One region of the Streptomyces sp. NPDC006602 genome, then DNA from elsewhere that is predicted to be linked to it. Evidence: riboswitches for the same ligand, from Rfam matches in the RefSeq annotation. Region 1 holds a riboswitch; each other region holds the start of a gene.

Evidence for each region. A riboswitch is a leader RNA that binds a small molecule or an ion and turns the genes downstream of it on or off. The one in region 1 is predicted to bind cyclic di-AMP.
Region 2: linked by a shared signal. The riboswitch ahead of ACFYO2_RS11960 (NlpC/P60 family protein) and the one ahead of ACFYO2_RS35295 (peptidoglycan DD-metalloendopeptidase family protein) in region 1 are both predicted to bind cyclic di-AMP.
Region 3: linked by a shared signal. The riboswitch ahead of ACFYO2_RS30755 (transglycosylase SLT domain-containing protein) and the one ahead of ACFYO2_RS35295 (peptidoglycan DD-metalloendopeptidase family protein) in region 1 are both predicted to bind cyclic di-AMP.
Region 4: linked by a shared signal. The riboswitch ahead of ACFYO2_RS07975 (C40 family peptidase) and the one ahead of ACFYO2_RS35295 (peptidoglycan DD-metalloendopeptidase family protein) in region 1 are both predicted to bind cyclic di-AMP.

Annotation. Positions count from the first base shown of each region.
Region 1 covers NZ_JBIAHG010000021.1:24,862-32,067, reverse strand. The annotation lists gene ACFYO2_RS35300 (alpha-galactosidase) at 1-1,210, shown strand, start outside; cyclic di-AMP (ydaO/yuaA leader) riboswitch at 1,518-1,675, shown strand; gene ACFYO2_RS35295 (peptidoglycan DD-metalloendopeptidase family protein) at 1,680-2,666, shown strand; gene ACFYO2_RS35290 (DUF6250 domain-containing protein) at 2,880-3,596, shown strand; gene ACFYO2_RS35285 (SGNH/GDSL hydrolase family protein) at 3,742-4,527, shown strand; gene ACFYO2_RS35280 (TetR/AcrR family transcriptional regulator) at 4,694-5,305, opposite strand; gene ACFYO2_RS35275 (Glu/Leu/Phe/Val dehydrogenase dimerization domain-containing protein) at 5,467-6,645, opposite strand; gene ACFYO2_RS35270 (MBL fold metallo-hydrolase) at 6,791-7,206, shown strand, end outside.
Region 2 covers NZ_JBIAHG010000003.1:697,298-704,503, forward strand. The annotation lists gene pcrA (DNA helicase PcrA) at 51-2,570, opposite strand; gene ACFYO2_RS11955 (hypothetical protein) at 2,659-2,784, opposite strand; cyclic di-AMP (ydaO/yuaA leader) riboswitch at 3,494-3,664, shown strand; gene ACFYO2_RS11960 (NlpC/P60 family protein) at 3,672-4,847, shown strand; gene ACFYO2_RS11965 (hypothetical protein) at 4,922-5,275, opposite strand; gene ACFYO2_RS11970 (NlpC/P60 family protein) at 5,761-6,825, shown strand.
Region 3 covers NZ_JBIAHG010000015.1:47,640-54,845, forward strand. The annotation lists gene ACFYO2_RS30745 (polyprenyl synthetase family protein) at 1-221, opposite strand, end outside; gene ACFYO2_RS30750 (CocE/NonD family hydrolase) at 468-2,486, shown strand; cyclic di-AMP (ydaO/yuaA leader) riboswitch at 2,768-2,929, shown strand; gene ACFYO2_RS30755 (transglycosylase SLT domain-containing protein) at 2,935-3,696, shown strand; gene ACFYO2_RS30760 (HAD family hydrolase) at 3,660-4,532, opposite strand; gene ACFYO2_RS30765 (LacI family DNA-binding transcriptional regulator) at 4,636-5,664, opposite strand; gene ACFYO2_RS30770 (carbohydrate ABC transporter permease) at 5,700-6,587, opposite strand; gene ACFYO2_RS30775 (carbohydrate ABC transporter permease) at 6,584-7,206, opposite strand, start outside.
Region 4 covers NZ_JBIAHG010000002.1:722,127-729,332, reverse strand. The annotation lists gene ACFYO2_RS08010 (adenosylmethionine--8-amino-7-oxononanoate transaminase) at 1-273, opposite strand, end outside; gene bioB (biotin synthase BioB) at 266-1,465, opposite strand; gene ACFYO2_RS08000 (8-amino-7-oxononanoate synthase) at 1,632-2,759, shown strand; gene ACFYO2_RS07995 (DUF397 domain-containing protein) at 2,833-3,063, opposite strand; gene ACFYO2_RS07990 (helix-turn-helix domain-containing protein) at 3,073-3,933, opposite strand; gene ACFYO2_RS07985 (ATP-binding protein) at 4,148-4,606, shown strand; gene ACFYO2_RS07980 (DUF6328 family protein) at 4,650-5,216, opposite strand; gene ACFYO2_RS07975 (C40 family peptidase) at 5,318-5,791, opposite strand; cyclic di-AMP (ydaO/yuaA leader) riboswitch at 5,795-5,996, opposite strand; gene ACFYO2_RS07970 (hypothetical protein) at 6,340-6,645, opposite strand; gene ACFYO2_RS07965 (ATP-dependent Clp protease proteolytic subunit) at 6,653-7,206, opposite strand, start outside.

The sequences.
Region 1 (7,206 bases):
GATCCCGGACGCGGACCAGGACCGGCCGGTGCTGTTCAACTCCTGGGAGGCCACGGAGTTCGACATCTCCGAGGAGCAGCAGGGCGTGCTGGCCCGGCGGGCCGCGGCGATCGGCGTCGAGCTGTTCGTCGTGGACGACGGCTGGTTCGGATCCCGCACCAGCGACCGCGCCGGGCTCGGCGACTGGCAGCCCAATCCGGACCGCTTCCCCGGCGGCCTCAAGCCGCTGGGCGACTACGTGCACGCGCTCGGCATGCGGTTCGGCATCTGGGTGGAGCCCGAGATGGTCAATCCGGACAGCGAGCTCTACCGGGCCCATCCGGACTGGGTCCAGCACCAGGCAGGGCGAAAGCGGACAGAGCTGCGCAATCAACTCGTACTGAACCTCGCGCGCGAGGACGTCCAGGAGTACCTCTGGGAGCAGCTCCACGCGCTCCTGTCCAGCGCCCCGATCGACTACGTGAAGTGGGACTTCAATCGCTGCTTCACCGACGCGGGCTGGCCCGGCGAGCCCTACCCGCAGCGCCTGTGGGTCGATCATGTGCACGCGCTGTACCGCCTGTTGGACCGGCTGCGGGCCGCCCACCCGGGCGTCGCCTTCGAGTCCTGCTCGGGCGGCGGCGGCCGGATCGACCTCGGCGTGATGAGCCGTACGGACCAGGTGTGGACCTCGGACAACACCGACCCGCTCGACCGGCTCGTCATCCAGCACGGCTTCAGTCAGATCCACCCGGCGCGCGTCATGGCCGCCTGGGTCACCGACAGCCCCAACAACCAGCTCAACGGCAGGGTCAGCTCGCTGCGTTTCCGTTTCGTGAGCGCCATGGCCGGGGTGCTCGGCGTCGGCGGAGACCTCGCCGAGTGGACCGAGGAGGAGCTCGCCGAGGCCCGTGACTGGGTGGATCTCTACAAGGAGATCCGGCCCCTCGTGCAGCGCGGCGACCTCTACCGGCTGCGGCCTCCGCAGGGCGGGCTGAGCGCGGTGCAGTACGTCCTCGGCGACGAGGCCGTCGTCCTCGCCTGGCTCCAGGCGCAGCATTACGGCGAGCCCGTGCCGACGCTGCGGTTGCACGGCCTCGACCCGACAGCATCGTACGAATGCCATGAAACGGGCGAAGTTCACAGAGGTGCCGTACTGCTGCATCACGGACTGCGGACGGGACTGCGCGGTGACTTCGATGCGACGGTTATCCGACTGCGTCGCATCTAAGGCTTCTGTCCGAATTAGCACCTTCGTTCCAACTCCGCATGCAATAAAGGGGCCTGAGGAGGGGCCACGTGAGGAGGGTCATATTCGTGACCGTGCGTCGCCCGTCATGTTCACGTAATCAATGGTCTTTTCAAGGGGGTTTGGTTAAGAGGGTCAGTCCCTAATGCACACAGGGTGACAGGGAATTCTCTCAGGTGGCCAACAGAAACGCATTCACGGGCAACCACTTACTTGTCCCTTTGCGTCTTGGTCGCTTACGTTCACCACCCATCCGGACGGACGCCCAATCCTGCCGCCGCCCGGAGCCCGCACACACTCACCCGTACATGGCAGGAGCGGGGGACCCACAGGTAGAACCGCCTGTTCCGGTCTCCGGAACGGCTAGGGGTTAAGTCGTGCTTCGGTACGGCCGGGCATCTCCAGTCCGCACCCGACAGCTCACCTCGCAGGCGCCGGAGAGGAATTCGTCATGCCCGCGAAGGGTAAGCATCGCCGCCCGAAGTCCCAGCGTTTCACCCGCTCCATCGCCGTCGCCGGAACCGGCGGCGCCGCACTCGCCCTGCCGCTTCTCGGGGCCACCGGCGCGCACGCCGCCACTCCGCAGTCCGTATCGGAAAAGGCCGTTCAGTCGTCCGTTCCGACCACGGTGAAGAAGGTGGCTGAAAAGACGACGGCCGAAAAGCAGGCGTCCGCGCAGGCATCGGGTAGGAAGATCTACTCCGTGCAGGCCGGTGACTACCTCGCGAAGATCGCGGACGAGCAGAATGTCAGCGGTGGCTGGCAGAAGCTCTACTCCGACAACCGCGAGGCCGTCGGTGGCAACCCGTCGCTGATCCACCCCGGTCTGAAGCTCTCGATCGGCAGGAAGGCCACGACGAGCACCCCCAAGTCGTCGTCCTCCTCGGGCTCTTCCTCCTCGTCCAAGTCGTCGTCTTCGTCTGGTTCATCGGATTCGTCCGCTTCGTCGAAGTCGTCCCCCTCCGGGGCTTCCTCCTCGTCGAAGACCGAGGCGGCCACCCAGAGCGCCGACAACGCCGGCACCTCCAGCGGCTTCACCCTTCCGGTGAGCGGTGCCTCCGTCGGCACCGGCTACCACGTGGCGGGCAGCATGTGGTCCAGCGGCTACCACACCGGCGTCGACTTCGTCGTCCCGACCGGCACCTCCCTCAAGGCCGTGGGCGCGGGCACGGTCGTCTCCGCGGGCTGGGGCGGCGCGTACGGCAACCAGGTCGTCATCAGGCTCGCCGACGGCTACTACGCGCAGTACGCCCACCTGTCCTCGCTCTCCGTCTCGAGCGGCCAGTCCGTGACGGCCGGTCAGCAGCTCGGCCTCTCCGGCGCGACCGGCAACGTGACCGGCCCGCACCTGCACTTCGAGATCCGCACCACGCCGGACTACGGCTCGGACGTGGACCCGGTCGCCTACCTCCGCTCGAAGGGCGTCGCCGTCGGCTGACATCCCCGACCGTCTGTCCGAACACGCTGCCGAAGGCCGGACCCCGATCCCCGGGTCCGGCCTTCGGTGTGTTGATCTTGCTTGTTCCTGATCACTCCATTGCGGCTTTGTGGCGGGGGCGCCCGGGGCGTCGACAGCGAGGGGAGGGTGGGGAGAAGGTGAACTCCGTAGTGTTGCAAGCGCTTTCTGCGCCCTCGGAAGGAGCCGTCTCCCGTGACGACCACGCGTAGAGCATTCGGAGCCCTGGCCGCAAGTGCCGCCCTGGCCGCCCTCGCCCCCGCTACCACCGCGAGCGCCACGCCCCGGCACCGCCGACTGATCGCCCACGACGACTTCCGCCATGGACTCGGCCGGTGGGCGGTGGAACTCGAGAAGGGCGGAACCGTCACCGCGACCCGCGGGATCCTGGAGGTCGACGTGCCCGCCGGCGCAACGGTCTGGTTCAAGAAGCTGCTCGAAGGGCCGTACGTCCTGGAGTACACCGCCACGCCGGTGTCCGCGGGCGGGGTCAACGACCGGGTGTCCGACCTCAACAACTTCTGGAACGCCGTCGACGTCCGTTCCCCCGACGACCTCTTCGCCACCCGGCGGGGCGGGGCGCTGGCGGAGTACGACTACCTCAAGACGTACTACGCCGGCTACGGCGCCAACACGAACACCACGACCCGGCTGCGCCGCTACGTCGGAGAGGCGGGAGTCCGGCCGTTGGTCCACGACTACACCGAGCCGCTGCTCGTGGCGAACGAGCCGAACCGGGTCCGGATCGTCTCCGACGGGTCGATGGTCCAGTGGTGGAACAACGGGCGGCTCGTGTTCGACTACAGCGACCCGGAGCCGTACACGAGCGGCCACTTCGCCTTCCGGACCACTTGGAGCCACTTCCGTATCAGTGGGTTCCGGGTGTGGCAGTTGCCGCCTCAACAGCGCTGACGTGAGGGCTATTCCTGGTTTGACCAACCCTTGAAGAGTGGCTTATCTCACCGTCCGTCAACCCCTTCTTACGGTCGCGTAGCTCACATCCGAAGGGGAATCATGGGCCGACGTGGCAGACGATTCGAAGAGTGACACCAGATCAGTGATCGGGTCGTACGTGGCGGTGGGGGACAGCTTCACCGAGGGCGTCGGCGACCCCGGCCCCGACGGGTCGTTCGTCGGCTGGGCCGACCGGTTCGCGGTACTTCTCGCGGACCGGCGGCCCGAGGGCGACTTCCGCTACACCAACCTCGCCGTGCGCGGGAAACTTCTCGACCAAATCGTGGAGGACCAGGTTCCGAAGGCTCTCGAACTGGCCCCGGACATGGTCTCCTTCTGCGCCGGCGGCAACGACATCCTGCGGCCCGGCACCGATCCCGACGAGGTCGCCGAGCGTTTCGAGCGGGCGGTCGTGCAACTCACCGCCGTCGTCGGCACCGTGATGGTGACAACCGGCTTCGACACCCGTGGCGTGCCCGTGCTCAAGCACCTGCGCGGCAAGATCGCCACCTACAACGGACATGTGCGGGCCATTGCCGACCGGCACGGCTGTCCGGTGCTCGACCTGTGGTCCCTGAAGACCATCCAGGACCGGCGGGCCTGGGACGGCGACCGGCTCCACCTGTCGGCGGACGGGCACACACGCGTGGCACTGCGCGCGGGACAGGTCCTCGGGCTGGAGATCCCGGCCGACCCCGACCAGCCCTGGCCGCCGCTCCCGCCGCGCGGCACGCTCGAGGTCCGACGGGACGACGTGCACTGGGCGCGCGAGTACCTGGTGCCGTGGATCGGGCGCCGGCTGCGCGGGGAGTCCTCGGGCGACCATGTGACCGCCAAGGGCACGCTGTCACCGGACGACATCAAGTCGCGGATCGCTTCCGTGGCTTGAGGGGCTTGAGGCAGTTTTCGCAATCGCGGGTTTGTGGGTCGGCGGGTTCGTGGTTTTCAGTACCCGGGGCGTGTCGGCCTGTGGGCGGTGCGGCCGGGCACTCGGCTTGCGGGTCGGCAGTGGGGGCGGGCGGCTCGTGCGGGACGGAGCAGGGGGCTCGGCGCCCCTACGTGGTCAACGTCTCCCGTGCCAGCCCGAGTTCCCGGGCGAGTGCCTCGTCCACCCACTCCTGCGCCCGGGACCGCGGCACGGCGCCCGAGTACGAGGTGAGCTGAACGGCGAGCCCGTCCAACAGGGCCGTGAGGCGCACGGCGGTTCCGCCCGGGTCCGGGCAGTGGAACTCGCCGGCGGCCACCCCCTCGGCGATCACCTCGGCGAGGGCCGCCTTCCACTGGCGGTCGAGGTACCGGGTGACCTCCTGGAGCGCGGGCTCGCGCAGCGCGGCCGCCCAGCCCTCGATCCACAGCCGCCAGCCCTTGGCCTGGCCCGTCGGGGTGTACCAGCGCACGGCGGCCCGCAGCCGGCGCAGTGCCGTGGTGCGGCGGGCGAGCAGTTTCGACAGGTGGGCCAGGTCGTCCTCGGCCGCGTAGGTGAAGGCGGCGGCGACCAGTTTCTCCTTCGTGGAGAAGTGATAGAGCACCAGCGCGTTGCTCACGCCGAGGGCCGAGGCCACGTCGGCGATCCTGACCGCCGCCACGCCCCGCGCCTCGATCTGCTCGATGGCGGCCCGCAACAGCTCCTCGCGCCGCTGGGCCACGCTCAACCGCACTCTCGCCACGCGGTCACCCTAATCCGTGGTCCCGTGCGCTGCCGGAGAGAGGTCGTTTACCGGCCGAACCGGCCCGCGACCTGGTAGGCGCAGGTAGACAGGCCTGAAACGACCGTTCGCGGCTAGGATCGGGCACCTCCCTGTCGTCCCTGCCGAGGACCGGGTGGCCCCTACCGGTACCAACCGAACCGCTCGGCGATGACCGGCAGGCGGTGCGCGACGATGGCGTGCGCGGCGGCCCGCGGGGTCGTGCCGTCCCTTTCCGCGCGGGCCAGCATCTGCTCGACCAGGGCGCGCATCGAGCGGCGCGTGTGAGCGAACGCGGCGTCCGCGTCGGCTTCGATGTCACCGAAGAGCGTCCACCACCACCAGGCGTTCGTCCCGGAGTTGACGACCACGTCCGGCAGAACGGTCACCCCGCGCGCGGACAGCAGATCCTCCGCCTCGGGGAGCACCGGCATATTGGCCGCCTCGACGATCCAGCGGGCCGTGATCCGCTCCTGGTTGGTGGTGTCGATCGCGTACGACACCGCCGCGGGCACCAGCACCTCCGCGTCGGCGGACAGCCAGGCGTCGCCGGGCAGTTCACGGTCGTCGGGGCGCAGGACGGAGCGGTCCACCGTGCCGTAGGCGTCCCGCGCGGTGAGCAGCGTCTCGACGTCGAGGCCCGCCGGGTTGGCGATCGTGCCCTTGATGTCGGCGACGGCCACGACGGTGAGCCCCGCGCGCGCGAGGAAGCGCGCGCTGGCCCCGCCCATGGTGCCCAGGCCCTGTACGGCGACCCGCGTACCCGCGTGGGCCACGCCGGCGAGGTCCAGGGCCGTGAGCGCCGACTCCGCCACCCCGCAGCCGCCGACCAACTCGTCGAGCCCGATGCCGTCCACCTCGACCGCGAAGGCGTCCGCGAGCCGCCGGCGGGCCGCGGCCTCGTCGTCGAGCAGCGGATACACCGCTTGGACGGAAGAGACGAGCCCCGCTTCCGAGGCCGCCCGGTCCACCAGGTCCTGGGTCAGGCCGAGATCCTCGCCCGTGGTCCACAGGCTCTCCACGTACGGCCGCATGGCGCGCAGATAGCGCACCAGGAGGTCGTACGCCCACGGCTCCCGGGGATCGCAGTCGATGCCGCCCTTGGCGCCGCCGAGGGGGATGTAGCGGCCCTCGGGGTTGTAGTGCAGCGCCTCCTTCATGGTCATGCCGCGGGCGAGCCCGGCGACCTCGTCGAGCGTGCAGCCCGCGCGCATGCGCAGCCCGCCGCTGGAGACGCCGCGCACCAACCGGTCGACGACCAGGAAGCCCTGACGACCGGTGAGGTGGTCGGTCCAGGTGAGCGACATCAGGGGGGCGGTCATGCGGATCTCCTCCAACTGAACGGTGAGTCAGTATCCGGATGATGGCCATGTCCTGTCAACATGTAGAGGATCAGCGGTGGTAACCCGGCTGTCAGAGGCGGTGCCCATAATGGAAGGCATCACCGACTCCCCCTGGAGGTACACCGTGACCGGTTTCCGTTCCCCGAGCTCCGGGCTTCGCGCACTGCGGCCCGCGGCCTTCGGTGCGGACCCGAGCGGTGAGCGCCTGGCGCGCATCCGCAGATCGCCCCACTTCAAGGACGGCGTCTTCCAGAATCCCGGGGGCACCGCAGGCATCCGGCCCTCCGCTTCCTCCCTGGAACTCGCGAAGAGCTTCTTCGACAAGGACGAGCGCCCCCGCCGCGCCCCCAAGGGCACCGTGCCGGTGCACGCCACCACGCTGGCCGACATAGCCAAGCCCCCCGCCACCGGTCTGCGGCTGACCTGGATGGGGCACTCCAGCGTGCTCGCGGAGATCGACGGGCAGCGGGTGCTCTTCGACCCCGTCTGGGGCGAGCGCTGCTCCCCGTTCCCGTTCGCCGGGCCCAAGCGGCTGCATCC
Region 2 (7,206 bases), on a different contig from region 1:
CGGGGGCTATCGCCCCCAGCCCCCAGCCCCCGTCTCCTACGACTTCCCGGCTACAGCTTCTCGACCGGCGCGTACCGCAGCAGCAGCCGCTTCGGGTTGGTGTCCCCGAAGTCGATCGTCGCCTCGGCGTTGCCGCCCGTGCCCTTCACGGCCACGACCGTGCCGAGCCCGAACTGGTCGTGCGTCACCCGGTCCCCGACCGTCAGGGCCACGACCGGCTTCTCCGAGGTCCGGCGCGTGGCGAAGCCGGACGCGCCCGAGGCCGACGAGCGTGAGCGGGACGACGACAGTGAGGCGGCCACGCCGGACGCCGGACCCGAGGGCATCGGCCCGGTGGCACCGGTGCGCTTCCAGTCGACGTGCTGCGCCGGAATCTCCTCCAGGAACCGCGAGGGCGGGTTGTACGACGGCTGCCCCCACGCGCTGCGCATCGACGACCGGGTCAGATACAGCCGTTCCCGCGCGCGCGTGATGCCGACGTACGCCAGGCGCCGCTCCTCCTCCAGCTCCTTGGCCTGGCCGAGGGCGCGCATGTGCGGGAAGACGCCGTCCTCCATGCCGCTCAGGAAGACCACCGGGAACTCGAGGCCCTTGGCGGTGTGCAGGGTCATCAGGGTGATGACTCCGGAGCCGTCCTCGTCCTCGTCGGGGATCTGGTCGGAGTCGGCGACCAGGGCCACCCGCTCCAGGAAGTCGGAGAGCGAGCCGGACGTCTCGCCCTCCCCCGTCTCCTGCTCGAACTCCAGGGCCACGGCGGCGAGTTCCTGGAGGTTCTCGATCCGGGTCTCGTCCTGCGGGTCGGTGGATGCCTGCAACTCGGCGAGGTAGCCGGTGCGTTCGAGCACCGCTTCCAGGACGGTAGCCGGGCCCGCGCCGGACTCGACGATGGTACGGAGGTCCTCCATCAGCGTGTTGAACCGCTTCACGGCGTTCGTGGAGCGCGCGGCCATGCCGTACGCCTCGTCGACGCGCTTGAGCGCCTGCGGGAAGCTGATCTTCTCGCGCTGGGACAGGGCGTCGATCATCGCCTCAGCGCGGTCGCCGATGCCGCGCTTGGGGACGTTCAGGATCCGGCGCAGCGGCACCGAGTCCTCCGGGTTGGCCAGCACCCGCAGGTAGGCCAGGACGTCCCGGACCTCCTTGCGCTCGTAGAAGCGGACGCCGCCGACGACCTTGTAGGGCAGGCCGACGCGGATGAAGACCTCTTCGAAGACACGGGACTGGGCGTTCGTGCGGTAGAAGACGGCGACGTCTCCCGCCTTCGCCTCGCCCGCGTCGGTGAGGCGGTCTATCTCGTCGGCGACGAACTGCGCCTCGTCGTGCTCGGTGTCGGCGACATAGCCGGTGATGCGCGCGCCCGCGCCCGCGTTGGTCCACAGGTTCTTGGGGCGGCGGGACTCGTTGCGCTCGATGACGGCGTTGGCGACGGTGAGGATCGTCTGCGTGGAGCGGTAGTTCTGCTCCAGGAGGATCGTCGTCGCGTCCGGGTAGTCCTCCTCGAACTGGAGGATGTTGCGGATGGTCGCGCCGCGGAAGGCGTAGATCGACTGGTCGGCGTCGCCCACGACGCACAGTTCGGCGGGCTGCAGGTCGTACTCGCTGGGTGGTACGTCCACCGGGTGCTCGGCGGTGCCGACGAGTTCCCTGACCAGGGCGTACTGGGCGTGGTTGGTGTCCTGGTACTCGTCCACGAGGACGTGCCGGAAGCGGCGGCGGTAGTGCTCGGCCACGTCCGGGAACGCGCGCAGGAGGTTGACGGTCGTCATGATCAGGTCGTCGAAGTCGAGGGCGTTTGCCTCGCGCAGTCGCGACTGGTACATGGCGTAGGCCTGCGCGAGGGTCTTCTCGAAGCCGTCGGTGGCCTGGGCGGCGAAGTCCTCCTCGTCGATCAGCTCGTTCTTCAGGTTCGAGATCTTGGCGCTGAAGGACTTCGGCGGGAAGCGCTTGGGGTCGAGGTCCAGGTCGCGGCAGACCAGGGCCATCAGGCGCTTGCTGTCGGCCGCGTCGTAGATCGAGAACGAGGAGGTGAAGCCGAGCTTCTTCGACTCCCGGCGCAGAATTCGCACGCACGCGCTGTGGAACGTCATCACCCACATGGCGTTCGCTCGCGGGCCGACGAGCTGCTCGACGCGCTCCTTCATCTCGCCCGCGGCCTTGTTGGTGAAGGTGATCGCGAGGATCTGGCCCGGATGCACGTTCCGCTCGCCCAGCAGGTACGCGATCCGGTGGGTGAGCACGCGGGTCTTGCCGGAGCCGGCGCCGGCCACGATGAGCAGCGGGGTGCCGTGGTGCACGACCGCGGCACGCTGGTTCTCGTTCAGCCCGTCCAGGAGCGCGGCCGGGTCCACCACCGGACGGGGGGCGCCGTCGCGGTAGTACCCTCCCCCACTCTCGGCTCCGCTCGAGCGGGGGGACCCCCATCGGTCCGGCGGCGCGTCGAACTTCCCGCCGAACAGATCGTCCGGAACCGGCTCCGGTACGTGATCGTCGTCGGGCGGCGGTGGTTCTTCCTCGTGGGCCCGAGGGGCCTGGAGGTTCGCCAGGAAGCTGTCATCAAAGAGGCTGCTCATCGCTCTCCGAGTCTAGGACGCCCCACTGACACCCCGCCGCCGCCCCAAGAACTTCGCCTGTTCCGATGGTTCAGAAGGCTCAGAAGGCTCAGAAGGCGAGGATCTTCCAGAGCTGGCCGCCCGGCGTCTTCCTGCCCTCCAGGACCGTGCCGTCACGGTCGGCGATCGACCAGGCCGAGACGTAGACCTTGCCGTCGTACGGGTCGACGGCCACGCCCGCCGGGACGGCACCTTCACGCTCGTACGTTTGCCGTGCGAGACCTTCGTCACCTGGCCGGCGAAGAGCTGGCTGACGTACAGGTCGCCCTTGTCGTTGAGGGCCAGGCCACCGATGGAGCCGAAGCCGGACTTCCAGCCGAGGATCTTGCCGGTCCAGGGGGCGACCGTCCACACGCGCGTGAGGTGAGGCCGACGCACGTCTCGCCCTCGGATCCCTCCCCGATGCACTTCTTGCCGCCCTGGCCGACCTCGGCGACGTACAGCTGGCCGTCGTCGTAGGAGAGCTGTCGCGGGTTGTCGAGGCCGGTCGCGATCACCCGGACGACGGGTTTGCCCGAGGTCTGCCCCCCGTCGGCACTGGCGGGTGCGATGCCCGCGGTGGCGGCGAGTGCTGCTCCTGTCGCGATTCCCGTGGCGACGAGTGTCCTGCGCTTCCTCATGGCCGTGCCTCTCTCACCCAGTCACGGCACCGGACCGCGCCGGGGTGGAAGCTAGCGCCCCGAAGCGGGCGGACGTCGCCACTCCAGCGAAAATACGCCCAAGTCGTGGCAGATCACTCCGGATCGACCACAAGAAGCCACGCCCTGACCCAAGGTCACGAAAATGTATCGGGCATATCGAACATCAACCTTCACAGGGGCCACACCTGTTGGCTACCGTGCCGGGCAGGCCGTACGACACCCACCGGCGAACGTCGCCGGGCCGCACGGCCTCCGCCGAGTCCGACGCGCCGCCGTGCGCCCGGAGCCGGGGACCCACCGACCTTGGGGTGAATCGGCTCGCACTCCCTTCGAGGGAAGGGCCGTAGGGCAAACCTTCCTAACCACCCGCCCGAACCCGACAGCTAACTCGGTAGGCGGAACGTGGAAGGAGTCGCCTCCCTTGGCGTCGCACCGCAAGTCGCGTCCTTCGGGTACGCGCGTAGCAGGCATCCGGACCCCTGCCCTGGCCACGGCCGCCCTCACCTCCGTGGCCCTCCTGTCCCAGACGGCCAATGCCGCCCCGTCGACCGACGACAAACCGAGCCTTGAAGAAGTCGAGAAGAAAGTCGACGACCTGTACCGGCAGGCCGAGTCGGCCACCGACAAGTACAACGCGGCCCAGGAAAACACCGTCAAGCAGCGCAAGCGCGTCGACACCCTCCTGGACGACGTCGCCCAGCGCACCCAGAGGCTCAACGAGGCGCGGGAGGAACTTGGTTCCTTCGCCGCCGCCCAGTACCGGACCGGCGCGTCCGCCCCCGACACGGCGACCTTCCTGCTCGCGGACTCCCCGCAGGACTACTTCGACCAGTCCCAGCTGATGGGCCGGCTGACCAATCGTCAGAAGGGCGCGGTCGACGACTACGTCACCGAGCAGTCCGCGACGATGGCGAAGCGCCAGGAGGCCACCCAGAGCCTTCAGAAGCTCACCGAGTCGCAGAGCGACCTGAAGACCTCCAAGGCCACCGTCCAGAAGAAGCTGGCCGACGCCCGCGCGCTGCTGTCGCAGCTGACCGCCGAGGAAAAGGCCCGGCTCGCGGCGATCGAGCAGAAGAAACAGCAGGAGGCCGCGGCCAAGGCGGCCGAGCTGGCGCGGCAGCAGGCGGCGGAGCAGAAGGCCCAGGAGGAGGCGGCGGCTCAGCAGGAGGCGAGCAGCGGCACCTCAGGCTCTTCCTCCTCCACCGCCACCGACTCGTCCACCACGGACTCCTCGTACGCCACCAAGGCCGAGAAGGCCCTCGCCTTCGCCCGCGCCCAGATCGGCAAGCCGTACGTCTGGGGCGCCACCGGCCCCGAGTCCTACGACTGCTCCGGCCTCACCCAGGCCGCCTGGAAGGCCGCCGGCGTCGACATCCCGCGCGTCACCTACGACCAGGTCAACGCCGGCACCACGGTCTCCCTCTCCGCCGCCCAGCCCGGCGACCTGGTCTTCTTCTACGACGACATCAGCCACGTCGGCCTCTACATCGGCAACGGCATGATGATCCACGCCCCGAAGCCGGGCGCGTACGTCCGCGAGGAGTCCATCTACTACGACGGCGAGTCGTCGATCTACAGCGTCGTGCGGCCGGCCTGACACGACGCTCGGAGGCGGTGCCGGCGGCCTACGTCGCCGGCACGTCCGAGATCAGTCCGCGATCAGGTCCGCGATCACGTCCACAGCACCGCGATGAAGATGTTCGCCGTGGTCAGCGCGCCGACCAGCCCGAACAGCCGCTTGTCCACCGCCTCCTCGTCCCGCTGGACGTAGACGAGACCAAGGATCACGATCAGCAGGGCCAGCTTCACGCCGATCTTGATGTTGTTGACGGACTGGTCGTCGGCCTGGTTGAGGCCGACCAGGATCACGCCGGTGACCAGCATCGTCAGCGCGCCGTGCAGCATCGCCGGGACGAAGCGGGCGGTGCCCTGGCCCATCGCCTTCATCTGGTTGAGGAAGCCGCCGAGCAGCGAGGCGATGCCGACGATGTGCAGGCCGACGAAGAGATGGATGAGTACGTCCATGAGGCCGGAGCCTAATCACGGCCTCATGCGCCACCCGACACCGCCCCTTCCCAAGGGCACCTCTCGCCCGCCTCCCGGGCTGACCGAATCTTGCACATATGCGCCCCATAGCACCCAACCGCCCTCGCGGGTACGGATTCGGCACATCGGTCATCGCTCTGCGTGAAGTAGACGGGGCCGATCGCGGATCACGGTCACATACGGTCACCCGTCGGTCAGCTGGGAGAACTTCCGCACATCGCGTTACCCCACCGTCACGGTCGGGTTTAGCGTCCTCCATCAGGTGACCGGCTCCCCACCGCCGCCCGGGCCAGGGGCGGCAGTCGGCCACCACCGCCGAGAAGGTCCGGCGGCGGTCCGCTTTCCCCTGTGCTGGTCGCCGCCGGACGCGTGACCGCCCCAGGGCGCCCTTACGTCCGCTCCGCTTGGCGTTCGTACGGACAAGGCGGTCACAAGGCGGTCGTACGAAAGGACGTGCAGTCCACGTGGCAGCGCACCGCAAGCCCCGGCAACGCTCGGTCAGCGGCACCAAGGCCCGTACGGCGGCGACCATAGCCCTCGCCGGCGCGGCGACCGCGACCGGCTTCGACGGGACCGGACACGCCGAGCCCCAGCTCACGCCGGCGCAGGTCAAGGCGAAGGTGGACAAGCTGTACCAGGAGGCGGAGGTCGCCACCGAGAAGTACAACGGCGCGAAGGAGAAGGCGGAGGCGGCCGAGACCCGGCTGGCGACCCTGCAGGACCAGGCGGCGCGCCAGACGGAGAACCTCAACTCGGCCCGGGACGCGCTGGGGACGATGGCCGCCGCGCAGTACCGCGACGGCGGCCTCGACCCCGCCCTGCAGCTGGCACTCTCCGCCGACCCCGACCAGTACCTGGACGGCGCCGAGTTCGCCGAACGGGCCGGCAGCCGCCAGGCCTCGTCCGTGGCACGCGTCCGCGAACAACTGCGGGAGATCGAGCAGCTGCGCGGCGCCGCCCACATCGAGCTCGCCTCCCTGCAGTCCCGCCAGGCGGAGCTGAAACGCCACAAGATGGCGATCAACAGCAAGCTGGACGCGGCCCGCCAACTGCTGTCCCAGCTGCCCACGGAGGAGCGCGCACAACTGGGCGAGGACGGAGCCGATCGCGCCTCCCGCTCGTCGACGACCGCCCGGGACGGCCTCGCGGCCCCCGGATCAGCCACCGCCCAGGCGCCCAACTCCCGCGCCGCGGCCGCCGTCTCGTACGCCTACGCCAAGCTCGGCAGCCCCTACGTGTGGGGCGCGACCGGCCCGGACGCCTTCGACTGCTCGGGCCTCGTCCAGGCCGCCTACCGCTCCGCCGGCATCTCCCTCCCCCGCACGACCTACGCCCAGATCGACACGGGCCGACGCGTCTCCCGTTCCGAACTCCTCCCGGGTGACCTGGTGTTCTTCTACTCCGCGATCAGCCACGTCGGCATCTACGTCGGCAACGGGCAGATGATCCACGCCCCGAACCCGTCGGCACCGGTCCGGCTGGCTCCAATCAGCGAGATGCCGTTCGCGGGGGCGACGCGGGTCGTGTGAGCGGACCAGGACACCGCACGCGAACCCCGCTCTCTCAGCCTATGGACCGGACTCGCGCGACGATCCGCACGCCAGTGAGGCAGAGGTGTGGAAGACCCAGCGGGTACCTGTGTCGCCCTGTTCCGGCTGGAAGGCTCGTACCGCTGCGCGGTGATCGCCTCGGCAGAAACGGCCGCAGCCGCTCCCGCTCGGCATCCGTCAGATCCCCTCGCCCCATGTCCACACCAACGCCCCGGACACCGAGTAGCCACATGATCGACCAAATAAATCCCAGGGCCTGTCCAGGTCCTGCTTTGCCATGCTTGTCGCCGGTTCGGGGTTCGGGCGCCGAGTGATGTTGGCGAAGAGTTCGGGGCATCGCTGTTGACCTCAGACGTGTAT
Region 3 (7,206 bases), on a different contig from region 1:
GGCGCATAGGGGTCCCCGAACTGGGCAGCGAGCATCACGAGCAGCGGCCGGAACCGCTTTCCACCCGCCCGCACCAGATGCTGGGCGGCCTCCGTGATGAAGGGCACCTCACTCTTGGTGGCTTCGAGCAGTCCCTCCTCGACAGCCGCCAATCCGGCCTGGACATCGGCTTCCAGAGCCTGGTCCCGCACGCTCAGCCCGAACGGCCCGACGACGGTCACGAGGGATCTCCTGTCTGCTGTGTCTACTGGCGCTTACACGGTTTGTCGATAGGTCGCTGCCATCACTCAAGTCAGCGTATCCGGTCACGTTTCGATCACCGATAGCGCCCGCCCGTCCAGGTCGGGCGGTATCGGATCACGCCGGGTATGTTTTTGATCACTTGAAAAGAACGGATATCTATCGACTTACATGGAAGTAGTGGAAATCTCCGACCCGCGATCCACTGAACTCACGGGGTCACGCTCATGCACATCCGTACGACCTTCCCCTACGAGACGACCCACGAGGACCTCCGTATCCCGCTCCCGGACGGAACCCTCCTCTACGCGCGCGTGTGGCGCCCCCTGACGGAGGAACCGGTACCCGCGATCCTCGAATACCTTCCTTACCGCCTGACCGACTGGACCGCACCCCGCGACTGGCAACGCCATCCCTGGTACGCGGGCCACGGTTACGCCTCCGTACGAGTGGACGTGCGCGGACACGGCAACAGCGAGGGCATGCCGGGCGACGAGTACCCGGCGACCGAGCCGGCCGACGGTGTCGAGGTCGTCCGATGGCTCGCATCGCAACCCTGGTGCGACGGGAAGATCGGCATGTTCGGCATCTCCTGGGGCGGCTTCAACTCCCTCCGGATCGCGGCCCTCGCACCCGAGCCGCTGAAAGCGGTCGTCACGGTCTGCTCGACCGACGACCCCTATGACAACGACGCGCACTACATGGGAGGTTCCGTCCTGGCGGTGGACATGCACGCCTGGGCGGCCACCATGCTGGCCTTCGCCTCCCGCCCGCCGGACCCGCGGTACGTCGGCGAGACCTGGCGGGACATGTGGCTCAAGCGTCTGGAGGAGATCGATCCCCTCATCCACACCTGGCTGGACCACCAGACCCGGGACCGCTACTGGAGCCACGGCAGCGTCCGCGAGGACTACGACGCGATCGACGCCGGCGTCCTCGCGGTCGGCGGCTGGCACGACCCGTACCGTGACACGGTCCTGCGCCTCGTCGAGCACCTCCCGGCCGACCGGGTCCGTGGCCTGATCGGCCCCTGGTCCCACCAGTACCCCGATCACGGCCGGCCGCCCGGCCCGGCGATCGGCTTCCTCCAGGAGACCCTGCGCTGGTGGGACCACTGGCTGAAGGGGGTCGACTCCGGCGCGATGCGCGAGCCCCTGCTCCGTGCCTACGTCAGCGACTCCCATCCCCCGGCCACGGTCTACGACGCCCTGCCCGGCCGCTGGGTCGGCGAGCCGGCCTGGCCCTCCCCCAACGTCTCCCCGGTCTCGCACGTCCTTCAGGGCGCCCCTCTCCTCGTCCGCTCCCCGCAGCACACGGGCGTCGACGCCGGCCGCTTCCTCCCTCTCGGGAACGACACCGACCTGCCGCCCGACCAGCGGGAGGAGGACGCGCGGTCGGTGTCGTTCGAGTTCGAAGCCGACGAGGAGACCTGGGTGTTGGGGCGGCCGAAGGTACGACTCAGGCTGACCTCCGAGGTGCCGCGCGGCCAGGTGATCGCCCGGGTGTGTGACGTCGCCCCCGACGGCTCCTCGACCCTGGTCACCCGGGGTGTGCTGAACCTGTCGGCGCGGCAGGGTCCGGACCGGGTCGTGCCGTGGGAGCCGGGTACCACGCAGGACGTCGAGTTCGAGCTGAACGGCATCGGCCACGCCTTCCCGGCCGGCCACCGGGTCCGGCTCGCCGTCTCCTCCGCGTACTGGCCGTGGATCTGGCCGCAGCCCGACTCGGCGGCGGGCTTCACCCTGGACCCGGCGGGCTGCTTCCTCGAACTCCCGGTCAGGACAAGGGAATCCGACTCCGGCATCATCTTCGAGGAGCCCGAGCAGTCCGAGCCCCTCGCCATGACCCGCGGCGTGGCCGCTGACGGATGGAGCCCCGTCACGCTCGACGAACCCCGCCCCGAGCGGCTGGTCGTCCGCGATGTGGCCAAGGGCGAGTGGCGGCTGGAGGTGGATCCGCGATACGGCGGCACCCGGGTGTACCCCGACGGTCTGGAGTTCACCGAGGACACTCTGGAGACGTACACGATCAACGAGTCCGACCCCTTGTCGGCCCGGGCCCGCTCGGACTGGACGATCGTGCTGCACCGACCGGAGCTCCCCTGGCGGGCGACGGTCCGTACCCGGTCGGAGCTCGGCTGTGACGGGACGGACTTCCTCACGTCCAACGAGGTGATCTGCACGGACGGCGACGAGGTCGTTTTTCACCGGACGTGGGAGAAGCGGATCCCACGGACGGCCGGTTGACTATGAGTTGGGCTCATTGCCCGATTTGACACCCTTGCGAACACACGTGAGTTGGGTCACTCGCGCCGCCCTCCGGCCTCGCCGCCACAGGCTCACTCCTCGCCTTGCCCGGTGCGCCAGTTGAGTCTTGGCAACCGCAAAGGATCAAGCGCCCCATATGCCTCAGGTCAAGGTCAACAGGGTGATGTGTGAATCCGCCACTTGTTACGGACATGTGCTCTCGCATACGTTCCGGGCCTGTCGGGCGGACGCCTAATCCTGCCGCCGCCCAACAGGACACCCATCGACCAACACCGCACGGCAGGAGCGGGGGACCCAGGTAAGTCGCCGCACCGGAGATCACGCCGGTGCGGCTGGGGGTTAAGTCGCGCCGTCCCCACGGCACGGCCGGGCAGCTCCCGCCCGAACCCGACAGCTCACCTCGTAGGCGCCGGAGAGGAACAGCGCCATGGCCGCACGAGGCAAGCACCGTCGTACCCGAACCAGCCCGCTCACCCGAGGCGTCGTCACAGCCGGAACAGGCGTCGCCGCCCTCGCCCTCCCGGTCCTGGGCGCGACCACCGCGAGCGCCGCACAGCCGGCCAAGGCCCCCGCCGCCGCGCAGGCCGCCGCGCAGGTCAAGTCCATCACGTACACCGCGGTCAAGGGCGACACGCTCTACGGCATCGCGGACAAGTACGACACCCCCGGCGGCTGGCGACAGCTCTACAAGGACAACCGCAAGGCCGTCGGCGACAACCCGAGGCTGATCCACCCGGGTCTCGAGCTGACGGTCAGGACGGCGAAGAAGGCGAGCACGTCCCGCAAGACGGCCGACAAGGCCTCGACGTCCACCAAGAAGGCCGCCCAGTCCGTCGCCAAGGCCACCCAGGCCTCCGCCAAGACGTACGCGAACAACCTCGACGGCTGGATCCGCGAATCGCTGGACATCATGGCGCAGAAGGGCATCCCCGGCTCGTACGACGGCATCTACCGCAACGTCATGCGCGAGTCGTCCGGCAACCCGCTGGCCATCAACAACTGGGACTCCAACGCGGCGGCGGGCACCCCGTCCAAGGGCCTGCTCCAGACCATCGACCCGACCTTCCAGGCGTACCACGTGGACGGCACCTCGTGGGACCCCTACAACCCCGTCGCGAACATCACCGCCGCCTGCAACTACGCCGCCGCGCGCTACGGTTCGATCGACAACGTCTTCGGCGCGTACTGAGTCGTGTACTGAGGCGCGTACCGAGGAACAACGGGGAACAGTCTCTCGAGGACGACGGCGATGCCGTCGTCCTCGTTGGACAGGGTGATCTCGTCGGCCACGGACTTGAGTTCGGGGTGGGCGTTGGCCATGGCGACGCCGTGGTCGGCCCAGTCGAACATGGGGATGTCGTTGGGCATGTCCCCGAAGGCGATGGTGTGTTCGGGCCCGAGTCCCAGATGGTCGGCGGCGAGCGCGAGCCCCGTCGCCTTGGTGATGCCGCATGGCTGGAGTTCGACGGTCCCGGGTCCCGACATGGTGACCGTGGCGAGGGAACCCACCACGGAACGGGCCGTCGCCGCCAACTCGTCGTCGGACAGGTCGGGATGACGCAGCAGCACCTTGCTGATGGGCTCGCACCACAGGTCGTCGCGCCGCCCGACCCGTACGGCGGGCAGGGTCGGGTGCGGCATCAGATAGCCCGGCTCGATGAGCGTGAGCCCGTCGACGCCGTCCTGGTCGACGGCCGCGTACACCAGCCCGATCTCGGCCTCGATCTTGCCGAGGGCGGTCTCGGCCAGCTCCCGGTCCAGGGTGACCGACCACAGCAGCCGGTCCGCGCCGGCGTCGTACACCTGCGCCCCCTGCCCGCACACCGCGAGGCCGGTGCTGCCCAGGTCGTCGAGGAGCGGCCGCACTCTGGGCGCCGGGCGGCCGGTCACCACCAGATGCCGCGCCCCGGCCGCCGCCACCCGCGCGAGCGCGGCGAGCGACCGGTCGGACAGCGTGTCGTCGGCTCGCAGCAGCGTTCCGTCCAGGTCCGTGGCGATGAGTGAATATGCGGTGGGAGCGGCCATGATCAGAGAATACGGATGGAACGCCGCATCGACTCGACGGGAACCGGACGGCTGCAGCCTTCACATGCGTTGACGCCTGCTCCGGTTACGGCGGCCGGCACGCTCAGGCGGAGTCCCGTACGACCAGTTCCGTCGGGAGAATCACTCCCGCCGTGTCCTCCCCCGCGATCTGCGCGAGCAGCATGCGGACCATCTCGGCGCTGATGCGGTCGTAGGGCTGGCGCATGGTGGTGAGGGCCGGCGTGATGGCGGTGGCCGCGGCCGAGTCGTCGAAGCCGCCGACAGCGATGTCATCGGGAACCGAACGCCCGGCCTGGTGCAGGGAGTTGACGACACCCTGGGCCATGAGGTCGGAGGCGACGAACACCGCGTCCATGTCGGGGGCCTGCGCCAGCAGCCGCCGGGCGGCCTGCTCGCCGCCGGTGCGGCGGTAGTCGCCCTCCACCACCAGGGCCGGGTCGTAGGGCAGGCCCGCCTCGGCCAGCACATCGCGGTAGCCCGCCAGGCGGTCGGTGCCGCCCGGGGTGTCGAGCGGCCCGGTGATCATGCCGATGCGTCGGCGGCCGCCGACGAGGAGGTGGCGGACCATCTCCTGGGCACCGTCGCGGTCGTCGGCCGCCACGTAGCTCACCTTGGAGCCGAGGCCCATCGGCTTGCCGCAGGCCACCAACGGGATGCCGGCGTCGCGCAGTTCGGCGGCGACCGGGTCCCCGCTGTGGCTGGAGACCAGCAGCACGCCGTCGACGTGGCCCGAGGTGATGTACCGGGTCAGCCGGCGCCGGTCGTCGTCGCTCGCCGCCAGCATGAGCAGCAGCGGGATGTCGTGCTGCGCGAGGCGCTCGGTGCAGCCCCGCAGCAGTACGTTGAAGTTGGGGTCCTCGAAGAACTTCTCCTGCGGCTCGGTCAGCAGGAAGGCCACCGAGTCCGAACGTCCCGTACTGAGGCTGCGTGCATGCCGGTTGACCACGTACCCGGTCTTCCTGATGGCGGCCTCGACGGCCCGGCGGGCGGCCGGGGACACGTAGTGGCCGCCGTTCAGGAAGCGGGAGACGGTGCCCCGTGACACGCCGGCCTCCCGCGCCACGTCGTGGATGGTGGGCGGTCGGCGGCGTCCGTTGGCGCTGGTGGTCATGTTCCTCGTTCGTGACGGTGGAGACGGCGGATGCCTCAGGCCTTGACCGAGCCGCTCAGCAGGTCCAGGGACCAGAACCGCTGGATCACCAGGAAGAGCGCGATCAGCGGAATGATCGCCAGCAGACATCCGGTGATGACCAGGGTGTAGAGGGCGGGCTGCGAGGCGCCCTGCGCGAGCAGCGTGTAGAGCCCGAGGGTGAGCGGGAACTTGGTGTCGTCGGCCAGCATCACGTACGGCAGCAGGAAGTTGTTCCAGATGGCGACGAACTGGAAGAGGAACACCGTGATCAGACCCGGCATCATCATCGGTACGGCGATCCGCGAGAAGATCCGCCACTCGCTCGCGCCGTCCATGCGGGCGGCCTCGAGGAGTTCGGCGGGCACCGCGGCGGCCGCGTAGATGCGGACCAGGTAGACGCCGTACGGGGAGAGGATGGACGGCAGCAGCATCGACCAGTACGAGTCGGCCATGCCCAACTTCGACAGCAGCAGGTACTGCGGGACGGTCAGCACGATGCTCGGCACCAGGACGCCGGCCAGGATCAGCTTGAAGATGAACTCCCGCCCCCGGAAGACGAACCGGCCCAGCGCGTAGCCGCCGCCGGCGGAGACCGCGGCGGACAACAGGGCGCCGAAGCCCGCGTAGAGGGCGGAGTTGCCCATCCACGTCCAGTAGATGCCGTCCCGGTAGGCGTTCAGCTCGCTCAGGTTGTCGAGGAAGCCGGTGCCGGGCGCGAAGGTGAAGGTGGAGAACAGCTCCGACCGGTCCTTGGTCGCCGCCATCACCACCCAGGCGATGGGGACCAGGCAGTACAGCGCGCCGAGGACCAGCACGAGGGTGGGGACCCAGGCGGTGCGCCGCGCACGGCTTTTGACGGGGGGTTTGCCGGCGGTGTCGGCGGTGAGGGTGAGGGGGGTCATGCCCGGTCCTCCCGGGTGTAGCGGTCGGAGACGCGCAGCAGGGTGAAGGAGATGAGGTAGGTGCCCAGGGCCAGGACCACCGCGGTGGCGGAGGCACCGTAGATGTCGGACTTCAGGAAGGCGCTGTCGTAGATGGCCATCAGCGGACTCCAGGTGGTGGAGAGGCCGTTGGTCAGCGGCTTGAGCGTCATCGGCTCGGTGAAGACCTGGAGGGTGGCGATCACCGAGAAGAAGAAGGTGAGCACCAGGGAGGGCATCACGATCGGGATCTTGATCTTCAGCGCGATCTTGAAGTTGGACGCGCCGTCGATCCGCGCCGCCTCGTAGATGTCCGGCGGGATCGCCCGGAGTGCGGTGTAGATGACGATCATGTTGAAACCGGTGCCGCCCCAGACCGCGATGTTCGCGAAGGAGAGGTACAGGTTGCCGCCGTCGAACAGGTCCGGCTGCGGCAGCCCGAACTTGTTCAGCAGGTAGTAGAACGGGCTGACGTCCGGGAGGTACAGGAAGCCCCACATGAGGGCGGCGATGATGCCGGGCACCGCGTACGGCAGGAAGATCATCAGCCGTGCGAAGGGCGCGCTGCGCGCCTTCGGGGTGTCGAGCATCAGCGCGAACA
Region 4 (7,206 bases), on a different contig from region 1:
GAGCCCGCCGAACATCACGTGGCTCATCCGCCCGAGCTGCTCGCGCGCGGCCTCGTTCAGCACCGGGTGGTTGTAGCCGTGGATCGCCGACCACCAGGACGACATGCCGTCGACCAGCTCGCCCGAGCCGTCGGCCATCTTCAGCCGTACCCCGTTCGCCGACTCCACGACGAGCGGCTCCTGCCGGCCCGGCATGGGACCGTACGGATGCCAGACGTGCCGCCGGTCCAGCTCCAGCAGCTCGGCGACAGTCAGGCCGGTCAGGTCAGGCATTGGGCGCGAGGTCCGTTCCGGCGCCTCGACGGCGTACGGCGACCAGGTCCGTACGAGCCTCCCCCGCGGGCACGGCGGCCGGAGCGGACCCGCACGCGCCGCGGTCCTCGTGCGATCCGCATCCGCCGGCGTCCTCGTGCGACCCGCACCCGCCGCCCTCGTGCGACCCGCACCCGCCCCCGGCCGTCACCCGGTGCTCCGGCAGCGTCACCTGGTCGGTGCCCTCCACCTCGAACCCGGCGTCCGCGATCATGTCGAGGTCGACCTTGCCCGCCTGGCCCTCGCTGGTCAGGTAGTCGCCCAGGAAGATCGAGTTGGCCAGGTGCAGCGCCAGTGGCTGCATGCTGCGCAGATGGACCTCGCGGCCGCCCGCGATGCGCACCTCGACGTCCGGGCAGACGAACCGGACCATCGCCAGGATCCTCAGGCACCGCTGCGGGGTGAGGTTCCACTCCTTGGCCAGCGGGGTGCCCCCGAACGGGATCAGGAAGTTGACCGGCACCGAGTCCGCGTCCAGCTCGCGCAGCGAGAAGACGACGTCGATCAGGTCCTCGTCGCGCTCGCCCATGCCGGCGATCAGCCCGGAGCAGGCGGACAGTCCGGCCGCGTGCGCCTTTTGTACGGTGTCCACCCGATCGGCGTACGTGTGCGTGGTCGTGATGTCCCCGTACGTCTCCTCGGACGTGTTGAGGTTGTGGTTGTAGGCGTCGGCGCCCGCCGCGCGGAGCCGCTCGGCCTGGCCGTCGGAGAGCAGACCGAGGCAGGCGCACACCTCGACGCCCTCGTTCTGGTCCTTGATCGCCTTGATCGTGTCGGAGACCCGGTCCACGTCCCGGTCGGTCGGACCGCGCCCGCTGGCCACCAGGCACACCCGTTTGGCGCCTCCCGCCAACCCGGCCGCCGCGGCCTTCGAGGCGTCATCGGGCTTGAGCCAGGTGTACTTGAGGATACCGGCGGTGGAGCCGAGCCGCTGCGAGCAGTAGGAGCAGTCCTCCGGGCACAGGCCCGACTTGAGGTTGACCAGGTAGTTGAGTTTCACCCGTCGGCCGAACCAGTGCCGGCGTACCTTGCCGGCCGCGGCCACCACATCGAGCAGGTCGTCGTCGGAAGTGGCGAGGACGGCCAGCGCCTCCTCGCGGGTCGGCAGCTCGCGCCGAAGCCCCTTGTCCACCAGCGTGTTCAGCAGGTCCATGAGAGCCGATCCTGTCCTACGCAGGCGCTTTCGGCCAAGGAGAGTTCACACAACAGAGACGCTTCGACGTGTGGGTATCGCCACATCATGGGTGCCCGGCAGTCCCGCTAGTGTCTGTGGACTGCCTACAAATCGCAGGCACTGCCTACACATCCCTGGAGGGCCGATGGCGTTCGCCTGGATCGACGAGCAGGCCGAGCTGCGCCGCCGCGCCGGACTCGTACGGACGCTGCGCCCCCGCCCCTCCGACTCCCCGCTCCTGGACCTGGCGAGCAACGACTACCTGGGGCTGGCCCGGCACCGGGTGGTCACCGAGGGCGCGGCGCGGGCCGCTCGGACCTGGGGCGGCGGCTCGACCGGTTCCCGGCTCGTCACCGGCACCACGGAGCTCCACCAGGAGCTGGAACGCGAGCTGGCCGACTTCTGCGGCTTCGAGGCGGCGCTCGTCTTCTCCTCGGGCTACGCCGCCAACCTCGCGGCGGTGACCGCGCTGGCACCGCACGGCTCGCTGATCGTCTCCGACGCGGGCAACCACGCCTCGCTCATCGACGGCTGCCGGCTGGCCCGCGGCACCACGCAGGTCGTCGCGCACGCCGACCCGGGCGCCGTGCGCAAGGCGCTCCAGACGCACGAGGGCCCCGCCGTCGTCGTGTCCGACACGGTCTTCTCGGTCGACGGCGACGCGGCACCGCTGGCCGGGCTCGCCGAGGCGTGCCGGGAGCGCGGCGCGGGGCTGGTGGTCGACGACGCCCACGGTCTCGGCGTCCTCGGCGACGGCGGCCGCGGCGCCCCGCACGCGGCGGGACTCGCGGGCGCCGCCGACGTCGTCGTGACGGTCACGCTGTCCAAGTCGCTCGGCAGCCAGGGCGGTGCCGTGCTCGGCCCCGCCCGGGTGATCGACCACCTGGTCAACGCGGCCCGGACGTTCATCTTCGACACCGGCCTCGCCCCCGCGGCGGCGGGCGCGGCCCTGGCCGCCCTGGGCCTGCTGCGCCGCGAGCCGGAGCGGGCGGCGCGAGCGCGCGCGGTCGCCGCCGACCTGTACGCACGCCTGAGCGCCGCGGGTCTGGAGGCGGTACGTCCGGACGCCGCGGTCGTCTCCGTGCGCGCACCGTCCCCGGAGGGGGCCGTGCGCTGGGCGGCCGACTGCCGTGCGCAGGGGCTGGCCGTGGGCTGCTTCCGTCCTCCTTCCGTGCCCGACGGCGTCTCCCGGCTGAGGCTGACCGCCCGCGCGGACCTCTCCGACGGGCAGATCGAACGTGCTGTACGGGTGATCGGCGAGACGCGACCGTGAGTCGCGGGACGGCGCGCATCCTCAGGCTCTCTCGCGGGTGCCACGGCCGTGCGTCGCGCGACGGCGGAACCGGTCAGATGTGGTGCACCGCGGCCGTGAAGCCCGCCCAGCTCTCGGGGGAGAAGAGCAGCGCGGGTCCGGCCGGGTTCTTCGAGTCGCGCACGGCGAGCAGTCCGGCCGGGCGTCCGGCCACGAGCCGGGCGGTCTCGACGCAGTTGTTCGCTCCCGTGCTGTAACTGCTGCGCAGCCACCGCGGGCCGGGCAGATCGGTACTGGAAGGTACGTGCCGAGGCAGGGCAGACATGGTGCCTCCTTACGCGCCGTCACCTATAGCGGCGATGTAGTCCAACGAGTCCTCGGGCGAAAGGGCGTGGAACCGAAGGGCGTTGAAGGCCTCGGTGTAAGCCTGGAGGTCTTCTTTCCGTTCGAGGTAGAGGCTACTCGTCAAGTGGTCGAGAACAACCACATCCAGATCAGATGTGCGCGAAAATGAGAAGATAACGAAAGGCCCGGTGACACCGATGTGCGCGCCGGCCGCGAACGGCAGTACCTGCAGGCGCACTTGGGGCAGCCGCACCGCCTCGACCAGTCGTGCCAGCTGCCGCGCCATGATGTCGGGGCCGCCGACCTCCCGCCGCAGCACGGCCTCGTCCAGAACGGCGCTCAACTCCAGCGGCGGATGCGAACGCAGCACGTCCTGCCGGGCCAGGCGCACTTCGACCAGGGCGTCGAGACGCTCGTCGTCCAGCCCGTCCACCGCGGCCTTCGTCACCGCCCGGGCGTACTCCGCCGTCTGCAGCAGGCCGGGCACCACCGAGGTCTCCAGCGTGCGCATCGCGCTGGCCTGCGACTCCAGGCTGATGAAATCCCGGTAGGTCGGCGGCAGCACACCTCGGTACGCCTGCCACCAGTGGTGGCGGCCGCCACCCTCGCCGGAGCCCGCCAACATCAGGAGCAGCTCGCGCAGTTGGGAGTCGTGCACCCCGTAGGCGTCGAGCAGTAACCGCACATCGGCCGGTTTCACCCCGCTCGCGCCGGTCTCGATCCGGCTCACTTTCGACTGGTGCCAGCCCACCAGCAGGGCCGCCTCACCACTCGTGAGCCCCGCACCGGTGCGCAGCGCACGCAGTTCGGCGCCCAGCTTCCGGCGGCGCACCGCGGGACCGTGCTGCATGGGGCTACTCCTTACTCCAACCAAGGCACCCAAATACGGTCTGCCGTCGCAGAGTTCACCGCTTCGAGCGACAGATATATGCACATCTTGGTGGATCGCCACCCGTGACCGCCCCGGTAATGGCACTCTGGCCGCGAAGCACCAGTCCGGGACCGTACTCGAACCTCCGCCTTCGCGTCGGACTGCGGTACCGCGGGGAAGGGACGACGTCGTCATGGCAGACCACCTGGAATCATCCGTCACTCTGCCGAGCGTTCCCGCCTCGGTCTCCGCCGCCCGCTCCTACGTGCTCACAGCTCTGGCGGAATGGGGTCTGCCGGCGGACACGGACGTAGCCGAGACCATCCGCCTCATCGTCTCCGAACTCGCCACCAACGCCGTACAGCACACCCTCGGGCAGTCACCCACCTTCACGGTGGACATCGCGCTCGACCGTGACGAGCACCTGCGCATCGGTGTCACCGACAGCCACCCGCGCTTCCCGAAACGACTGCCCGCCGCCGTCCAGCAGGACAACGGCCGCGGCATGGTGATCATCCGCTGGCTGACCGCGGAGTGCGGCGGCAAGCTCAGAGTCCGGCCCACCCGCGAGGGGGGCAAGACCGTCTTCATCGAGCTGCCGTGGACGGTGCCGGCCCAGCCGGTGCCGGCGGCGGGCCAGCAGGAGCCGTAGCGCTCACGGCGCCGGCCGCGTGCTCCCCAGGGGCGTCAGGAGGTCACCGGCGGCGCGCCGAGAGGTCTCGGTGGGGTACTCCTCCTCGGACCGCCGTGGGCTGCGGCCTGACGGCCGTCCGGTGCGCGTCGGCCCGTACGGCCCGCCGTACCAGCCGGGGAAGCAGCCACCACAGGCCCAGGCACACCAGCAGGGTCGCCCCGCCCGCGGCCAGCCCTCCGGCCCGGCCGGTCGTCACGTCCACCACGAGCAGCACCGACCCGGTGAACGCGAACACCAGCACCCCCATGCCGAGGGTGGCGAGCCGCGAGGAGACCTGGACTATGCGGGGCTTGGCGCCCTTCTGGAAGAGCGAGCGATGCAGGGCGGCGGGCGCGGTGAACAGCGCCGCCGCGAGGACCGCCAGCAGCAGCGTGACGACGTACGTCGTGCGCTGGACCGTGTCGAGCGACGGGAAGCGCGGCGTGAAGGCGAGGGTCAGCAGGAACGCGAAGAGGATCTGCACCCCGGTCTGGGTGACGCGCAGTTCCTGGAGCAGTTCGCCGAAATTGCGGTCGGCGCGCTCCAGCGGGGTCTCGTTGCGTGCGGTGCAGGGACGGTGGTCGGCCATGGATGAACGAGTAACCATCTCAGCCCGTGTCACGCGTCCCGCGGGGCCCCAACAGGGGACGGCGGCGGGTCAGGTCGCCGCCGCCCCCGAGGGTGGGTGGGTCACTTGACCCGGCCGTACCAGACGCTCTTGGTCCAGAGCTTCTGCAGTCGCACCACGTCCCCGGTCTTCGGGGCGTGCCAGATCTTCCCCTTCCCGGCGTAGATGCCGACGTGGTAGACGCTCGACCCCGAGTGGAAGAACACCAGGTCTCCCGCCTTGCGGCTCTTCGAGGAGATGTGGTGCGTCTTGTTGTACTGCTGGGCCGCCGTACGAGGCAGCTTCTTGCCCGCCTTCTTGAACGAGTACAGCGTGAGCCCTGAGCAGTCGAACCGGCGTGGTCCGGTGGCGCCGTACCTGTACGGGGAGCCCTTCTTGGACGCGGCGATCTGAAGTGCCTTCGTCGCCGGCGTGGCGGCCGCGGCGTCGGAGGCGACACCCGGGACCACGACGGAGCCGCCCACCGCGGCGAGGGTGAGGGCCGAGGCCGTACCGGCCCGGACCATGAGCGACGGGACACGATTGAGCGCAGTCATGCGCAACCCTTCGTCAGCCGCCTGTGAAGGATGACCTGTCGGATTCGGGCTGGCGAAGTTGCCCGGCCGCTGCTGCGGCTTCACCCCAAGGGCAGCTCGGCGCGGTCATGGCGTGACCGTTCCGGCGACCCGTCGTGCTTGGGTCCTCCACTCCTGCCGATCCACTTCTGTCGACCTGTCATCCGGGCAGCGGCAGGACTCGGCGTCCGCCCGGATCGCCCCGCCGTTGTGACGGGGTCTTGTCGTCAGACAGGGATCTTGGCTCAGGGATGTCCGAAAATCCCAACGGAACCGATGGTTTGTGTTGTTACTCACCACTCACCCGTTCGGGTGGACACCCCCGTGTTCGAGAGGGCGTCCAGGGGCCCGAGGGCCCCCCGACCAGCACCGGAACGACTCATTCCGCCCTGGGCCTACGCGCGTTGCGCAACTTGAGCGGGCCTGAAAATGGACGCGCGACTACGCCAAGAGGTGGTACACCGTTTGGTCCGTTTCGGCGCCGGTCCGGACGCTCCATCAGGAGGCGGACCGGACCGGCTGTGGGTGCGTCAACTGTCGGTGGGCGGCGGCAGCGTGACGCGGGCCGTGCGGCGCTCCCCGTCCAGCACGCGCAGCGCACGCGCCAGCGTGTCGGCGTGCACCTCGGTCTCGCCCCGACGGTGCATCAGCGCCAGTGCGTCCCGCAGCTCGGCCGCCTTGGTGACCAGCGCCTGCGCGGCCCGCAGTCCGCGGTACGTGTCGCCGTGGCGGGCCGGGTTGATCCGGCCGAGCAGGTCCACCACGTCGAGGTAACGGTCGATCAGTTCGCCCTCGGCGCGCGTCAGGGCCGGCAACGGTGGCAGGTCGGGCAACATCGACGGCTCACCCCTCGGCGCGAGTGGGGCGCGAGCCCTTGCGGCTCGGGATGACGCGGTCCGCCAGCCCGTACTCCAGCGCCTCCTGCGCGGTGAAGATCTTGTCCCGCTCGATGTCGGTGTTCACCTGCTCCGGACTGCGCCCGGTGTGCCGCACGAGCATCTCCTCCAGGCGGGTCCGCACGCGCGTCAACTCGCCGGCCTGGATGGCCAGGTCGCTCGCCTGCCCCTGAACCGGCTCGGACAGCGCGGGCTGGTGGATCACCACGCGGGCGCCCGGCAGCAGGCTCCGCTTCCCGGGCGTGCCCGCGGCCAGCAGCACCGCGGCCGACGAGCCGGCCTGCCCCAGGCACGTCGTCTCCACGTCACAGCTGACGTACTGCATCGTGTCGTAGATCGCCGTCATCGAACTGAACGAGCCCCCGGGGGAGTTGATGTACAGCACGATGTCGCGGTCCGGGTCCTTGTACTCCAGGTACATGAACTGAGCCATCACGTCGTTCGCCGAGACGTCGTCGATCGGCGTCCCCAGGAAGACGATCCGCTCCTCCAGCAGCTTCG